Regions from separate parts of the Aquamicrobium lusatiense genome, predicted to be linked through region 4. Evidence: predicted binding sites of a transcription regulator. Region 4 holds the regulator's gene; each other region holds the start of a gene.
What was found. Region 4 encodes PhoB, which activates phosphate uptake and scavenging genes when phosphate is short. Its sites were predicted from a motif close to TGTCATNNANCTGTCAT; they were not measured.
Positions count from the first base shown of each region.

Region 1 (3,915 bases), 1.3 Mb from region 4:
CCGAAAGGCAGAGCGCGGCGGCACCGATCATGGCGAGCGCCTGCCGGCGATCCGGGGCGGTGTAGATCATCGCAGCCTCCTTGACTGAACGGGTGCAGGCCCGGAGACGATCCGGGCCTGCTCTCTGTTGTTTCCGCAATTACTTCTTCTGTGCGGCTCCAAGGGCCAGAACGTCGGCCAGAACGCGGTAGACGTCGCTCTGCTCCATGTAGCCTTTGAAGTTCTCGGAGCCGGGGCCGGTGGCCTGCAGCACCACGTCGTCAACGGCGTGCACGCCGGTGTCGCCGTCACGCGGAATGTTGCCTTCCACGAACACCGCGCCGGGAACATCCTTGTAGGCTTCGTTGGCGATGTACTTCTTGTTCTCGTCCTGAATGGCCGGAACGAACGGACCGTCGAGCTTCGGACGGAAGGTTTCGTAGTGGTCCGGGCCGTTGTTGGCGGCCAGGAACAGGCGGCGCGAGACATCGACGCTGTCGGGATAGCCGTCGCCGTTGGAATCGACGTAGTTCGGGAAACCGGCCTCGGCATAGGTGCCGACCTTCTCGCGCATCTGGTCGCCCGGCTTCTCGTCGTCGACCGTGCCGATGATGGAAACGCCGTGGGTGTGGTCGCCGGTGACGACGATAAGCGTATCGGGGTTCTTCTCGGCGAATTCGCGGGCAACGCCGATCGCCTTGTCGAACTCGATGGTGTCGACGACCGCGCGGTCCCAGTCGAGCGGGTGGGACATCTTGTCGACATTGGCCGCCTCGACGATCAGCACGAAACCTTCGGCGTTCTTAGAAAGCTGGTCGATTGCCGCCTTGGTCATGTCAACCAGGCCTGGCTGCTCGGGGAACTTCTCGACCGTGCCCTTCTTCAGGAATTCGCGGTCGAGGGTGGTGTCCATGTTGCCGGTGTGGAAGAGGCCCAGCACCTTGCCGGTGTTGGAGCCGGCGGCGGCCTCAAGCTCGCCCTTGGTGGTTGCCAGCGTGTAGCCGGCTTCCTTGAAGCCTTCGATGTGATCGGTGTCGTCCTTGCGCTTCGAGCCGGCAACGGACTGCGGCAGGAAGTAGGCCGAACCACCGCCGAGGATGACCTCGGGCTTCAGATCGAAGATCTGCGTGTTGATGGCGGCCTTTTCAGCGCGGCGGCGGGTGTGGGCGAAGAGTGCTGCCGGCGTCGCGTCCTGGAGCTCGGAGGTTGTGACGATTCCGACCGACTTGGAAGTCTGGCGGCGCAGCGCCTCCACCAGCGTCTCGACCTTCGGGTCATCGAACGGATCGGCGGTGCGATCGGCGTAGACGCCAAGCGCGTTCACGGCGCTCTTGTGGCCGGTCATGTAGGCCGACATGGTGTTGGCGCTGTCGGTGGCGACCGATTCGGTCGACGAGGTACCAATGAAGGCCATGCGATCAAGATCGTCCATGTTGAGGCGGCCGTTGGCCTTGCCCTCGGTCATGCCTTTGGACATGATGCGCGCGGCGGTGCGGTGCGCGACCGACAGACCGTCGGCGATCAGGAAGATGACGTTCTTGGCCTTGGGCTCGGCAGAGGTACCGTAAACTTCCCAGGTCACGGTCTTCTCGTCATCTCCCGCCTTGGCGACGACGGTGTAGGTGCCGGGCTCGGCGATCGTCACGCCTTCCAGACGCACGGCCGAAGCCTCGACGCCATCTTCCTTCTCGATGAAGGTGGCTTCCTTGCCAAGAACTTCCGCAGCCGGCTTGCCGTTGATGGTGACGGTGACATCGGAACCCGCGACAACACCATCGAACTCGACTTTCACGTCGAAGGGCGAAGCGGTGAGAATCGTCGCCCTGTCGAGCGGGTAGACCGTGGCGGCGCCGGCAACGGCCGGAACCAGTATGGTTGTTGCGGTCAGAATGGCGAGTAGGCTTCGCATGATCGGGTTCTCCGTAAACTCAAAAAAGAGACCCGCTAGCTAGGACCCGCACGTTACAGCACCATGACAGCTCGCGGTCGGGCTGATGACAGCCTCCTTCCATTCGCTGGTCAGCGGCGACGTCGCTTGACAGAACCGGGCGCTTGAAACATAGATGGCTTCATTCCGAGGGGGGCGCCGTACGGCGCTGAGATGGCAGTGAGCCGGACCCTTGAACCTGATCCGGGTTATGCCGGCGTAGGAACGGAAAAAGGGCCTTCGGGCAATCCTGCCAATTCTTCGCACACCTGGATCTCCATGATGACAAGTCGGGAGATCGCCATGCAGCATCGATACGAATTCCGCCCGCCGACACGATTCCGCTTCTAGGGAATCGCGACATGCCGGCTGTTCTGGCAGCATTGCGCACCATGCTGGTGCTGGTGGCCTCATGGCAGGCCATCGTCATGGCCTTTGCCCCGCCGCGGTACATATTGCCCGCGCCGCTGGACGTCGCCGCCGCCTTCCAGCGACAGCCGCTCTATTTTTTCGACAACATGCTGGTGACGCTGGCCGAGATCGCCGCCGGGTTTGTCGCCGGTACGCTCGCAGGCGTGGCGACTGCGCTTGCCATCGCCAGCTTTCCGCGCCTTGGGCGCGCGGTCTGGCCCGTGGTGTTGGTTCTGCAAGCCTTTCCGGTTTTCGTCATCGCGCCGCTGCTGGTGCTGTGGTTCGGCTTCGGCATGACCTCCAAGGTGGTGATGACGGCGCTCATCATCTTCTTTCCCGTGGCCTCCGCCTTTGCGGACGGGCTGCGGCGCACGCCGGCGGAAATCGTTGATGCCGCCGCCCTCACCCCCGCCAGCCACCGCCAAACGCTGTTTCTGCTGCGCGTGCCGCTGGCCATCCCGGCTCTCGTCTCCGGGTTGCGGGTCGCCGCTCCCCTTGCTCCGCTGGGAGCAGTGATCGGTGAATGGGTGGGCGCATCAGCAGGGCTCGGCTTCGTCATGGTTCAGGCCAATGCCCGCATGCAGACAGACACCATGTTCGCGGCCATGGCCGTCATCGCCGTTCTCACCCTGACGTTGCGGCGGGCTGTCGATGCCCTCGCTCCCCTTCTCACGCCATGGGCACGCGAAGGCGAATTCTCTCCCCATCATCAGCAAAGGAAGTCCTCATGATCCGATCCTGCGCGCTCGCGCTTCTGCTTTCCGTCGCCACGGCCGGTGCCGCCCATGCCGCCGACAAGCTCACCGTGATGCTGGAATGGTTCGTCAATCCGGACCACGCGCCGCTGGTGGTGGCAAAGGAGCTCGGCCTGTTCGAGGAAGCGGGACTTGAGGTGGAGCTGGTGCCGCCTGCCGATCCCTCGATCGTGCCGCGCGCGGTGGCCTCCGGCAAGGCCGAGATCGGCATCCACTATCAGCCGAACCTCTATCTCGACCATGATGCCGGCGTTTCGCTGGTGCGCTTCGGCACGCTGGTCGAGACCCCGCTCAACACGCTCACGGTTCTGGCCGACGGACCGATCAGGGAATTGAAGGACCTCGAAGGCAAGAAGATCGGCTACTCGGTTTCCGGCTTCGAGGACGCCATAATTTCCCGGATGCTGGGAAGCGCCGGCGTCGACAAGGACAAGATCGAGCTGGTCAATGTCAACTTCGCCCTGTCGCCGTCGCTGATCAGCGGGCAGGTGGATGCCACAATCGGCGGCTACCGCAATTTCGAGCTGACCCAGATGAAGCTCGAAGGCCATGAAGGCCGCGCTTTCTTCCCCGAGGAACACGGCATTCCGGTCTATGATGAGCTGGTATTCATCACCCGCCCGGAACTGGCCGGCGACGACCGCCTCAGGCGCTTCCTTACCGCGGTGGAGAAAGGCGCGATCCACCTCACCAATCACCCGCAGCAGGGGTGGGAGCTGTTCATAAAGGCTTATCCGGATCTCGATGACGAGCTGAACAAGGCCGCGTGGCACGACACGCTGCCGCGCTTCGCCAAGCGGCCCTCGGCCCTCGACCGCGCGCGCTATGCCCGCTTCGGGGCAT
Region 1 is NZ_JACHEU010000001.1:1,402,346-1,406,260, reverse strand. It holds gene HNR59_RS06740 (hypothetical protein) at 1-70, opposite strand, end outside; gene HNR59_RS06735 (alkaline phosphatase) at 140-1,888, opposite strand; TPP riboswitch at 2,047-2,149, shown strand; gene HNR59_RS06730 (ABC transporter permease) at 2,269-3,048, shown strand; gene HNR59_RS06725 (ABC transporter substrate-binding protein) at 3,045-3,915, shown strand, end outside.
Region 1: a site for PhoB is predicted at 1,941-1,957, ahead of HNR59_RS06735 (alkaline phosphatase). Genes of this name have one in related genera too.

Region 2 (3,915 bases), on a different contig from region 4:
GCTTCCACAGCCGGGAGCGGCTGCTACTGTAGCGCAGTCACCTGCCACCGGGGATGAACGCCCTGCCATGAACCTCGTCACCATCCTCGATTATTCCGGCGTTGCCGTTTTTGCGGCAACGGGCGCGCTTTCGGCTTCACGCAAGCAGATGGACATCATCAGCTTCATGTTTCTGGCCGGGGTAACGGGAGTTGGCGGTGGAACCTTCCGCGATCTCGTTCTCGACGTGCCGGTCTTCTGGATCGCCAACCACGACTATATTCTGGTGTGCGCGGCAGTTGCTGTGCTGGTGTTCTTCACGGCGCACCGGGTTGAATCGCGCTACAAGCTCCTGCTGTGGCTGGATGCCATCGGCCTTGCCGCATTTGCGGTGATGGGGGCGGCAAAGGGGCTCGCGGTTACCGGCTCGCCGGTCGTGGCCATCATCATGGGCATGTTGACGGCCACTTTCGGCGGCATCCTGCGCGACGTTCTGGCGGGGGAGCAGTCGGTGCTGCTGCGCCCCGAAGTCTATGTGTCGGCAGCACTCATGGGCGCCGGCGTCTATACGCTGGGCGATCTCGCGGGCTTTGCGCCTCTCATCTGCCAGCTCGGCGGCTTCATCGCCGCCTTTGCAGTGCGTGGCGGCGCGATCCGTTTCGGCTGGCACATTCCGGCCTACAAGAGCCGCCCCGGCCGGAAGCCCGAGGATATTCCCTGAACGGAACGCTGATCTTCAGGCGGCGTAACTCTGGCCGTCGCCGCCGTAATAGCTGATGTAGCGAGCGGCGATTTCCTTGACCGGCATGACGATGAACACATCGACGGTCGAAAAATCGCGGTCGATGACGCAGCCGTCGCCGATACGCGCGCCGATGCGCAGATAGCCTTTCACCAGGGGCGGCATGGCGGTGATTGCCGCCTTGGGATTAACCTCTTCGACCGGCATCATGGCCATCGGATGATAGCGGCGGCCGACGGCCCGCACATCCCAGTCTGCACTGGTGCGGCAATGATGGGCCATATAGGTCAGCGCCTCGGCATGGGCCGCGGGATCGATGCCGGGGAAGGAAGCGCAGCCCACCATGACGTCAATGCCGTAGTGATTGAGATAGGCCCAGATACCCTGCCACAGGGCCTCGATGGTGCGTTTCGACCTGTATTGCGGCAGCACGCAGGAGCGGCCAAGCTCGAGGAAACGCAGATCGGGGTGGCGGGCGACCAGCCTGCGCAGCTCGAATTCGTCTTCCGAATAGAAGCCGCCCGCTGCCGTCGCCATTTCCTGCCGCAAGAGGCGGTAAGTCCCGACGATGCGCCTGTGCTCGGGGCCGGTCAGGCTGTTGTCCAGAACCAGAAGATGGTCGCAAAGCGGATCGAAGCGGTCCGAATCGCGCCTGTCGATCTGGTCCAGGCTGCTGCGGGCGCCCAGCTCGTCATAGAAGATGCGGTAGCGGATTTCCTGTGCGGCCTCGATCTCGGCCTCGTTGCGGGCCAGCCGCACTTCCAGAGTGCCTATACGGCCCAGAGGGCCGATCGGGCCTGCGAGTGACGGGGCCTGCGGCCCGGTGGCCGGTCCGGTAACGAGCGTGGAGCCCAACCTGGTGTGACCTTGCGGCATCGCTGTCTGCACGGGCGATTCTCCTTCGAGCCATCCCTCGTGGCGCGGGGATACGATTGTGGTGCAACAGGATTGTGACACTAACGTGATATGGCGTGATCGGCAACAAAGCAGGACCTGTGCCGCACCAATGTTCATGTGGACATCAGGTCCTGAACGGCGGCAAGCAGATCACGCGGATCGAGCGGCTTTGTCAGGAAGGCGGTGGCGCCATGGGCGAGCACGGCATGGCGTGTCTTTTCCTGATTGTCAGCCGAAAGCACCAGAATCGGGACCGTGGGCATCCCATGCAGCTTCTCATGCCGCCTGATGTGGGCGATGGCATCCATGCCGTCCATCACCGGCATGTGCAGGTCCATGAGGACGACGTCATGGCGTCCCGCGCCGGTGTCGGTCGCGGTGAGCCTGTCCACTGCCTCCTTGCCGGTCGTGACCATCTCGAGGCGATGGCCGGCACTGCCGAGTGCGGCGCGAACCAGCAGGGCGTTGATTTCGTTGTCTTCGGCAATCAGGACGGAAAGGACGCCGGATTTGTTTTCCTGTGCCGGATGCGTACGCGTTCCGGGCTCCTGCAGGTGCTGTTCACCTGCGCTGTCGTAACTGCCGCCGGCAAGCACCTTCAGCAGTGTTGCGCCCCGCACGGGACGGGCGAGGAAACCACCATATCCGCCGGCCAGATATTCGCAGAGCCGGCCACGGTCGTTCGGCGCCATCAGGATGATGGCGCGGCTGGAGGCGAAAACATCGTCGCGCAGCGCCTGAACGGCGCGTCTGTCGCTGCCTTCCAGCGTGGCGTCCACCATCAGCGTGTCGCAGCCCTTGGCCAGCTTTCGTGCGGTTTCGGGGTTTTCGGCAATTTCGGCGGAGCCGCCGAAGGCGCGGATCGTCCGCGCGATCACATCCGCCTCGACCCTGTTGTCGGAGAGGATCACGACATTGCGGCCTGCCAGCGCATCCTGCCGTGGGTGCGGCGGAGCGGTCGCCTCATGCGCCGGCAGTTCGAAAATGAACTCCGTTCCCTCGCCGGGCGTGCTGGACACGGAGATCGTGCCGCCCATCGCCGTCACCAGCCGTCTGGAAATCGCAAGGCCGAGCCCTGCGCCACCATGCCGGCGCGTCGAGGTTCCGTCGGCCTGCTCGAATTCGAGGAATATGCGTTCGAGATCGTCTTGCCGCAGCCCCGTGCCGGTATCGCTCACGGCGAAGCGGATGCGATTGCCGCTGCGGGTGATGACAAGCGCCACGCCGCCGCTTTCGGTGAACTTGATCGCATTGCCGAGAAGGTTGAGCAGCACCTGCCGCACCCGTCCCGGATCGGCGGTGATCATCTGCGGGACATCGGGCGCGACATGGCAGCCGAGACCGATACCCTTGCCATGGGCGCGGTCGGCCAGAAGCTCGACGACATTGTCGGCCAGCTCGCGCAGCGAAACCGGCTGCGGCTCGGGATCGAACCGGCCGGCCTCGATCTTGGAATAATCCAGAAGATCGTCGATCAGCGCCAGCAGTGCGCTGGCCGAGGTGGACACGGCGTTGACATAGGTGTGCTGCTCGGGTGACAGGCTGGTATCCGATAACAGCCGCGCCATGCCCATGATGCCGTTCATCGGCGTGCGGATCTCATGGCTGACGGTGGCCAGGAAGCGGGACTTCGCCTGATTGGCGAATTCCGCCCGCTCGCGCGCCGCGATGAGCGAGGTTTCAGCCTGCTTGCGGGCGGTGATTTCGCGGGCGATGGCGTGATGCGAAACGGCGCCGGTATCCTTCTCGCGCACCGAAAGCTCGACCCATGAGAACCAGCGCTGGCCCTGCGGCGTGGTCATGCAGGCATCCGTCGAGCGCAGGCATTCATTGTCGGTGAATGCAGCCTCCGGCGTAACAGTGAACTCCATGCCGATATCGGCAAGCGTCATGCCGCGCAGATCGTGCATCTCCCTGCCGACAAGTCCGGTGAAGACCCGATTGGCGTAGACGATCCTGCCGTGCCGGTCGCGGTGCACGACGATGTCGCCGAGCGCGTCGATGAGGCCGTGGAAGCGCTCTTCGCTTTCCTGCATCTCCCACATTTGGTCGGAGAGTGTTTCCAGTCGGGTGCGAGCCTGAGCGGTCTCCCTGTCCAGTTGCTGCCGGGTGCGGCGTTCCTTCGACAGGATCAGCTCATGCAGCAGAATGCCAACAAAGCCGGTGGCAAGCATGGCAAGACTGAGGAAAGCGGGCGCGCCGGTGAGGTGGGCAAGTCCGGCGAACAGGAGAACGAACAGCCAGCTTGCGACGGGCAGGTTGCGGGAAACGGGCGTGGCGGAGAGATCGGTTCCGAG
Region 2 is NZ_JACHEU010000002.1:284,825-288,739, reverse strand. It holds gene HNR59_RS15420 (trimeric intracellular cation channel family protein) at 68-700, shown strand; gene olsB (l-ornithine N(alpha)-acyltransferase) at 716-1,609, opposite strand; gene HNR59_RS15410 (ATP-binding protein) at 1,732-3,915, opposite strand, start outside.
Region 2: a site for PhoB is predicted at 1,661-1,677, ahead of olsB (l-ornithine N(alpha)-acyltransferase). Genes of this name have one in related genera too.

Region 3 (3,915 bases), 140 kb from region 4:
CGGGCGACGAACAGCATGTAGAGCCCGCGCGCGATCTCGGGATAACGGTTCAGCGCCGCCGCGATGAAGTCCTGGCTCTGCGGAATGCCCGCCTGCTGCAGGTAGCGGCCATAGGCGCGCAGCACCAGTATTTCGCTGGCGGCGAGACCAGCCGTCTGGGCCAGCGCATTGTAGCCGTCATTGTCCATTTCGCCGCGCCACACGGCGAGGAATGCCTCGTCGAACAGCGCGCCGCCGTCGGACAGGTCGACCGGCCGGCCATAGGCGTTCTCCAGCTCCATGTCGTGGACGAACACCTTGTCCGCGCCTTCGGTCCCGCTCCCTCCGTCAACCTCGAATGTGCGCTCGCTGATGACGCGGAACCCCAGATTTTCGAGGATCGGCACGCGCTGAGACAGGGCCACCGGGCTGCCATGGTGATAGATCTTCAGCGAAGCCTGTTCCTGCGTCTGGAAGACATCGCGATAATAGTCGATCACGATCGGGTTCTCCCCGCTCACCTGCGCAATGCGGGCGGCGTCGACGAGCGCGACGTCCGGCGAGAAACTGTTGCGGTAGCTCTGCGGAAGACGCTGGGCGATCTCCGTCACCTGCCGGTCGACGCCTTCGGGGCCGGCCGCCTCGCGCAGCGCATCTTCCCATGTGCGCACGATATCGCGGATTTCGGCCTCGATCGTTGCCGTATCCACTTCCGGCGTCTTGCAGCCGGAGCGGCCGATGATGAAATGGATGCGCGCCAGTCCCCCTTCCGGGAAAGCCGGATAGAAGGCGGAGACGCGGCCTTCGAACACGGTTTTCAGATAGACGCCGATCTTTTCGCGCACCTCCGAATCGTAATGATCGCGGGGAACGAAGACAATGACGGAGACGAAGCGGTCGAACTGGTCCGCCCGGATCAGCGCACGCACACGCGGCCGGTCAACCAGACCGAGTATCGCTTCGCAATGCCTGCCCAGCAAAGGCACCGGAATCTGGAACAGCTCGTCACGCGGATAGCTCTCCAGCACATTGATGAGGGCCTTGCCTGCATGGTCGAGCTGGTTGAGGCCGGACTGTTCGATCACCGTCTTCGCCTTGGAGCGAAGATAGGGAATGTTCATCACCGAGCGCGTGTAGGCGGTGGACGTGAACAGGCCGACGATGCGCAGTTCACCCGCAAGCTCGCCATCGGCCGTGTAGGTCTTGACCCCGACATAGTCGAGGTAAATGCGCCGGTGCACCGACGACTTGGCGTTTGCCTTGGTCACGATCAGTGGCTCGGGCCCGTGCAGGAAGGCGCGGATTTCCGGCGTGGTGGTCACCGATTCCGTGCCACGGCGCAGCACCAGAACGTCCGGATCCCCCAGAATGCCGAGACCCGCCTTGTCGGCCAGTTCCAGCGTGCCGCTTTCCTCGCCGCCGCTGTATCTGTATTCGCGCATGCCGAGGAAGGTGAAATTGTCGTCGCGCAGCCATTCGAGGAAGGCGATCGCCTCCCTGACGGCCTCCTGCTCCAGCGGAACCGGTGCATGGCGGAAATCGCTGATCGCCACATCCAGTCTGGCCAGCATCGGTTTCCAGTCGTGGACGGCGGCGCGCACCTGCTCAAGCGTGCGGCTGAGCTTCTGCTCCAGCAGGGAAGCTTCATCCGCGTTCATGCGGGCGACATGAACCTGAATGACGCTCAGCCGGTCGGCACCGGCGTCTTCGCGGGACGCACATGTGTCACCCAGAATTTCCACCCCGCCCGCAGCGTCATGGCGCACGTTCAGCACCGGATGCGCGACGAAGAACGCCTCCCCGACCGCCTCGTTGATCTCGCCGATGACGGAATCGAACAGGAACGGCATGTTGTCGTTGACGACGGTGATGACCGTTACGGGGCGGCCCTGCCGCGAGACGTCCGCACCGGCATCGATCAGGATGGTGCTCCCGCCCTTGCTGTGGCTTGCGACGGCTTGTTCGGCCAGCGCTGCGGCGCGTTCCAGATCCGCTTCATCATAGGCCGCGACGTCCTCATCGGGTGCCCGCGCCAGCAAATATTCCAGAAGTCTGCCGCCGGTTCCGGAGCCAGCCCCGGCGCTCCTCTTCGTTGCGGTTCTGTCGTATCCGGCTTTCTCAATAGCCATGATATGCTTTGTCCTTCTGACGAAATGACAGCCATATGATCACAGATGGGTGGCTGCTTTTTGAATGACAGGCCTCAGCCCGCAGGAAGTCGTCGCGGCGTGTGCATGCGCTGAACCATCACGAGCGCCCGGCAATCGCGGCGGCGGCACCCGCCATGGTCGCAGCACTGATGCGGTTGGCGATCTGCATGGCACGCCGGCTCTTCAGCAGGCGGCGCGCCTGAACGGCGGCAAGCGCCCATGAGAGATCGATGATGACCAGAACCACGACCATGGTCAGCGTCAGTTCAAGCCAGCCCAGCACGGTGACCGATTGCAGATCGATGATGGTCGGCAGCAGCGCCAGATAGAACATCATCACCTTGGGGTTGCCGAGCGACACCGCCAGACCCGCGAAGAACATTTTCAGGGAGGAACCTGCCTGCGGCAGGGGCGCGCCGTGCGCCTCGACAGGGGCCGTCCACATCTTCCACGCGAGAAAAAGCAGATATCCCACGCCAGCCCATTTCAGGATGAGAAAGGCAAGATGGAAAGTCTGGGCAACCACCGCAAGCCCGAAAACCGCTAGCGAGAGCCAGATCGCCTCCCCGATCCAGAGCGCCAGCAGAAACGGGAACACCCCGCGAAAGCCCGTGGAAATGACCCGCGCGACCAGCGCCGCCACGGACGGCCCCGGAGAGCCGGCGGCAACGAACAATGCTGCGGCGAAGATGAGCAGAGAGGTCAGATCCATTCCGCAAGCTCCAGGCTGATGCGGCGATCATAATCTTTTGAGGCGACCTGACCAGACGTCATCTGGTTCTTAAATCGATATGAAAAACCCGGCGCCGATGACGCCGGGTTTTTTCTGTTGATGATGAGGCTGGCTGCGGTCAGGCCGCGCCGGCCACCTTCTGCTTCTCGAAGCGCTTGCGCTCATTGGGATCGAGATAGAGCTTGCGCAGGCGGATCGACTTCGGCGTCACTTCCACCAGCTCGTCCTCCTGGATCCACGACAGTGCGCGCTCCAGCGTCATGCGGATTGGCGGGGTCAGCTTCACGGCCTCATCCTTGCCGGCGGCGCGGATGTTGGTGAGCTTCTTGCCCTTCAGCACGTTCACTTCCAGATCGTTGTCACGCGAATGGATGCCGATGATCATGCCCTGATAGACCTTGACGCCGGGATCGATCACCATCGGGCCGCGATCTTCCAGATTCCACAGCGCATAGGCGACAGCCTCGCCCTGTTCGTTGGAGATCAGAACGCCGTTGGTGCGTCCGCCCAGCTCGCCCTTGTAAGGCTGGTAGGAATTGAACAGGCGGTTCATCACCGCCGTGCCGCGCGTGTCGGTCAAAAGCTCCGACTGGTAGCCGATGAGACCGCGGGTCGGGGCGAGGAAGACGAGACGCTGGCGATCACCGCCGGACGGGCGCAGCTCGATCATCTCGGCCTTGCGCTCGCTCATCTTCTGCACGACGATGCCGGCGTGCTCCTCGTCGACGTCGATGACGACTTCCTCGATCGGCTCCAGAATCTGGCCGTTCTCGTCCTTCTGCATGACGACGCGCGGACGCGACACGGCAAGCTCGAAGCCCTCGCGGCGCATGGTCTCGATCAGAACCGAAAGCTGCAGCTCGCCGCGGCCCGACACATAGAAGGAATCCTTATCGGCAGATTCCTCGATGCTGAGCGCCACGCTGCCCTCGGCTTCCTTGAGCAGACGATCGCGGATAACGCGGCTCGTCACCTTGTCGCCCTCGGTGCCCGCCAGCGGCGAATCGTTGACGATGAAGCTCATGGTCACGGTCGGCGGATCGATCGGCTGGG
Region 3 is NZ_JACHEU010000001.1:203,134-207,048, forward strand. It holds gene HNR59_RS01075 (NAD-glutamate dehydrogenase) at 1-2,108, opposite strand, end outside; gene HNR59_RS01080 (LysE family translocator) at 2,227-2,841, opposite strand; gene typA (translational GTPase TypA) at 2,981-3,915, opposite strand, start outside.
Region 3: a site for PhoB is predicted at 2,133-2,149, ahead of HNR59_RS01075 (NAD-glutamate dehydrogenase). Genes of this name have one in related genera too.

Region 4 (3,915 bases):
CGAAGGTGAGATAGAAAACGTCACTATTCTCGATCAGGCGGTCATAGCCGACGACCGGAATGCCCTCGTCGAGCGCCTTCTGAACGGCCGGGCCGATGGCCGAGGCATCCTGTGCCAGAATGATGAGCGCATTGGCGCCCTGGCTGATCAGGCTTTCGACGTCGGTGAGCTGCTTAGAGGCGGACGATTGCGCGTCAGCCGATATGTACTTGTCGCCCGCCGCCTCGATCGCGGCCTTCATCGCCGCTTCGTCGGTCTTCCAGCGCTCTTCCTGGAAATTCGACCAGGACACGCCGATGACCTTGTCCTTCGCCTGTGCGGCGAGGGGAAGCGTCAGAGACAAGGCGACACCTGCCAGAATGGCAGCCGTAAAATTCCTCATGATTTCCTCCCTGCGCCCATGGGCGCGACGTTGTGACCCGCAAACAAGCCATGCCGGTGAACAAGCCGGGCGAGAACTTTTTTTCGAGCCTCGAAAAAATGTGGCGCAACGACCTGACCGTGTCAACGGATTTTCTGACCAACCGTGAATTATTTCGAAACCCGAATTAAATAATGACAGCCTTCGCCGCTTCTGACAAAGTTCACTGCCTGCTATGCAGCGTCGGCACGCAGGGAGGAAGAGTACAGGTAATGACTGTTGGAATGCGGCACGACGATCTGCGCCGGCGCAACCGCGCCATGGTCATTGCGGCCGCGCGGCGTGGCGGACAGGTTTCCCGCACCGAAATCACGACTATCACGGGTCTCAGCCATTCCACCATCTCCGCTATTTCCGCCGACCTGATCGCCGAGGGCATTCTGGCCGAGGCCCGACAGGATGATGCCCCTGCCCTCAGACGCGGAAGGCCCCAGATCGGGCTCGAACTCGACCCCGCAGCAGCCAGCGTGGTAACGCTGATGCTGTCCCTCAACAGCCTCTCCGCCGTCCGGCTCGATTATTCGGGAGCTGTTCTGGACGAAGAGCAGTTGCGGCTCGACACGCGCGCCCTCTCCCGCGAGGCACTGATCGGCGAATGCGTGGCAGTGCTTCAACGATGCCTTGCTCACCCCGCAGCAAAGGCTGGCCCGCCATTGCGTATCGTCTTTGCCGTTCAGGGCATTACTGACGCGGAAGCGCGTTCCATGCTGTGGTCTCCGATCACCCCGCACACGGACATCCCCTTCGCCGACATTCTGGAAGCGGAATTCTCTGTTCCCGTAACGGTGGAGAACGACTGCAACATGATGGCCGAGGCGCTGCGCTGGCGCGATCCGGCCCGCTATCGCGACGATTTCATCGCCATATTGCTCTCGCACGGCATCGGCATGGGGCTGGTGCTCAAGGGCGAGATGTTCACCGGCACCCATTCCTCGGGCGTCGAATTCGGACACATGGTCCATAGGCCGGACGGGGCGCTGTGCCGTTGCGGGCGGCGCGGCTGCATCGAAGCCTATGCAGGAAGCTACGCCATCTGGCGCAGCGCCGCCGGCCATGACCAGAACGAGGAGCCCCGGGGCGATATCGGGGAAGCGGAGATGCGGGCGCTGGCGGAAGCGGCCCGGGACCATGAAGGACGCGAGCGCGAGGCGTTCCGCATCGCAGGCGAAGCGCTCGGCTTCGGCCTTGGCAGCCTGTTTGCGCTCATCGACCCTGCCCCGGTGGCATTGGTCGGCCTCAATGCAGCCGCCTTCGACCTGATCGAACCGTCCCTGCGCGATGCCATCGCACGCACTGCCGGCGGCCAGCATTCCGGCTCGATCAGCTTCAGCATCGAGCCGGACCAGATCGCCCTGCTGCGCGAAGGCTGCGCCATGCGCGCGCTGACTTATGTCGATGACCGGATTTTTGCCGGCGGGCGGTCCCTGCAGGACGGCCCGGCCGCGCGTCACTCTTCCCTGCCCGTCACTCTTCCCTGATCGCGTAGCCTGAACCGCGAACGGTGCGGATCACGTCGGGCATGCGGCCGGTGTTGACGGCCTTGCGCAGCCGCCCGACATGCACGTCGACAGTACGCTCGTCGATGTAGATCGTCTCGCCCCAGACATTGTCCAGCAACTGTCCGCGCGAGAAGACGCGGCCGGGATGCTGCATCATGAATTCGAGCAGGCGGAACTCGGTCGGCCCCAGCCGGATCTCGCTCTTCTTGCGATAGACGCGGTGCTGTTCGCGGTCGAGCACGATGTCGCCCACCTTGAGCACAGAGGACAGCACTTCCGGCTTGGCGCGGCGCAGAAGCGCCTTCACGCGCGCCACCAGCTCGGGCATGGAGAAGGGCTTGACCAGATAGTCGTCGGCGCCGGTGGAAAGGCCGCGCACCCGGTCGCTTTCCTCCCCGCGCGCCGTCAGCATGATGATGGGCAGCCGTTCGGTCTGCTCGCGCATGCGCAGGCGCCGGCACAGTTCGATGCCGGAGATCGCCGGAACCATCCAGTCGAGCACCAGAAGGTCCGGCACGTTTTCCTGCAGCCGCAACTCGGCCTCGTCACCGCGCGTGACGATCTCGACCTGATAGCCTTCGGCTTCGAGGTTGTAGCGCAGAAGCACGCCCAACGGCTCTTCGTCCTCAACCACCATGATGCGGGGTGCAATCATGCTTCGTCTCCTCGATCCTGCTTCAAACCGCAGGTGCCGGTATGCCAGTCTCGTCCTGCTTGGGACGATGAGCCGGCAACTGCTCGCCGGTCAGCACATAATAGGCATTTTCGGCAATATTGGTCACGTGGTCGCCAATGCGCTCCAGGTTCTTCGCACAGAAAAGCAGATGCGTGCAGGCCGTGATGTTGCGCGCGTCCTCCATCATGTAGGTCAGCAGTTCGCGGAACACAGAGGTGTATTTGACGTCGACCAGCTCGTCTTCGTCGCGCAGCCGCACCAGCCCTTCCGGGTTGCGCGCGCCATATTCGTCGATGACGCCCTGAACCTGCTCAAGAACCAGTTCGGACATGTCTTCGATGGAGCGGGCGAAAGCGCGCGGCACGCTCGACTGACCGACCGCATCGACGCGCTTGGCGATGTTCTTGGCCAGATCGCCGATGCGTTCGAGATCGCCGGCCATGCGGATCGCGCCCACGATGGCACGCAGGTCCTGCGCCATCGGCTGGCGCTTGCCGATCAGTGTGATGGCGCGGTCGTCCAGACGACGCTGCAACTCGTCCATCACCGCATCCTCGGAGATGACGCGCTGGGCCAGCGCAGTGTCCGGTACGATCAGGCTCTGCGTCGCCTCATCGACCATAGACCCGGCAAGGCTGACCATGTCACGCACCAGCCCTTCGATCTCGCCAAGATCGTCGTCGAAGGCGGTCACCGTATGAGCACCCATTATACGTTCCTCGTCTGTTGGAATGGCCGCAGTAACACTCAGCCGAACCGGCCGGTGATGTAGTCCTGCGTGCGCTTGTCGTCGGGGTTGGTGAACATCTTCTCGGTCGGGCCTTCCTCAACGAGATTGCCGAGATGGAACATGGCCGTGCGCTGCGAGACGCGCGCCGCCTGCTGCATGGAGTGGGTGACGATGACGATGGTGTAGTTCTCGCGCAGCTCGTCGATCAGTTCCTCGACGCGTGCGGTGGCGATCGGATCGAGCGCCGAGCAGGGCTCGTCCATCAGGATCACTTCAGGCGACACGGCGATGGCGCGCGCAATGCACAGGCGCTGCTGCTGACCGCCGGAAAGACCGGTGCCGGCATCATGCAGGCGGTCCTTGACCTCGTTGAAGAGGCCGGCGCGCTTCAGGCTCGATTCCACGATCGCATCCATGTCGGCCTTGCTGCGGGCAAGGCCGTGAATGCGCGGGCCATAGGCAACGTTCTCATAGATCGATTTCGGGAACGGGTTCGGTTTCTGGAACACCATGCCCACGCGCGACCGCAGTTCCACCACGTCGATGTCGCGGTCGTAGATGTCCTCGCCGTCGAGCGTGATCTTGCCCA
Region 4 is NZ_JACHEU010000001.1:64,086-68,000, forward strand. It holds gene xylF (D-xylose ABC transporter substrate-binding protein) at 1-382, opposite strand, end outside; gene HNR59_RS00390 (ROK family protein) at 634-1,899, shown strand; gene phoB (phosphate regulon transcriptional regulator PhoB) at 1,886-2,575, opposite strand; gene phoU (phosphate signaling complex protein PhoU) at 2,598-3,305, opposite strand; gene pstB (phosphate ABC transporter ATP-binding protein PstB) at 3,344-3,915, opposite strand, start outside.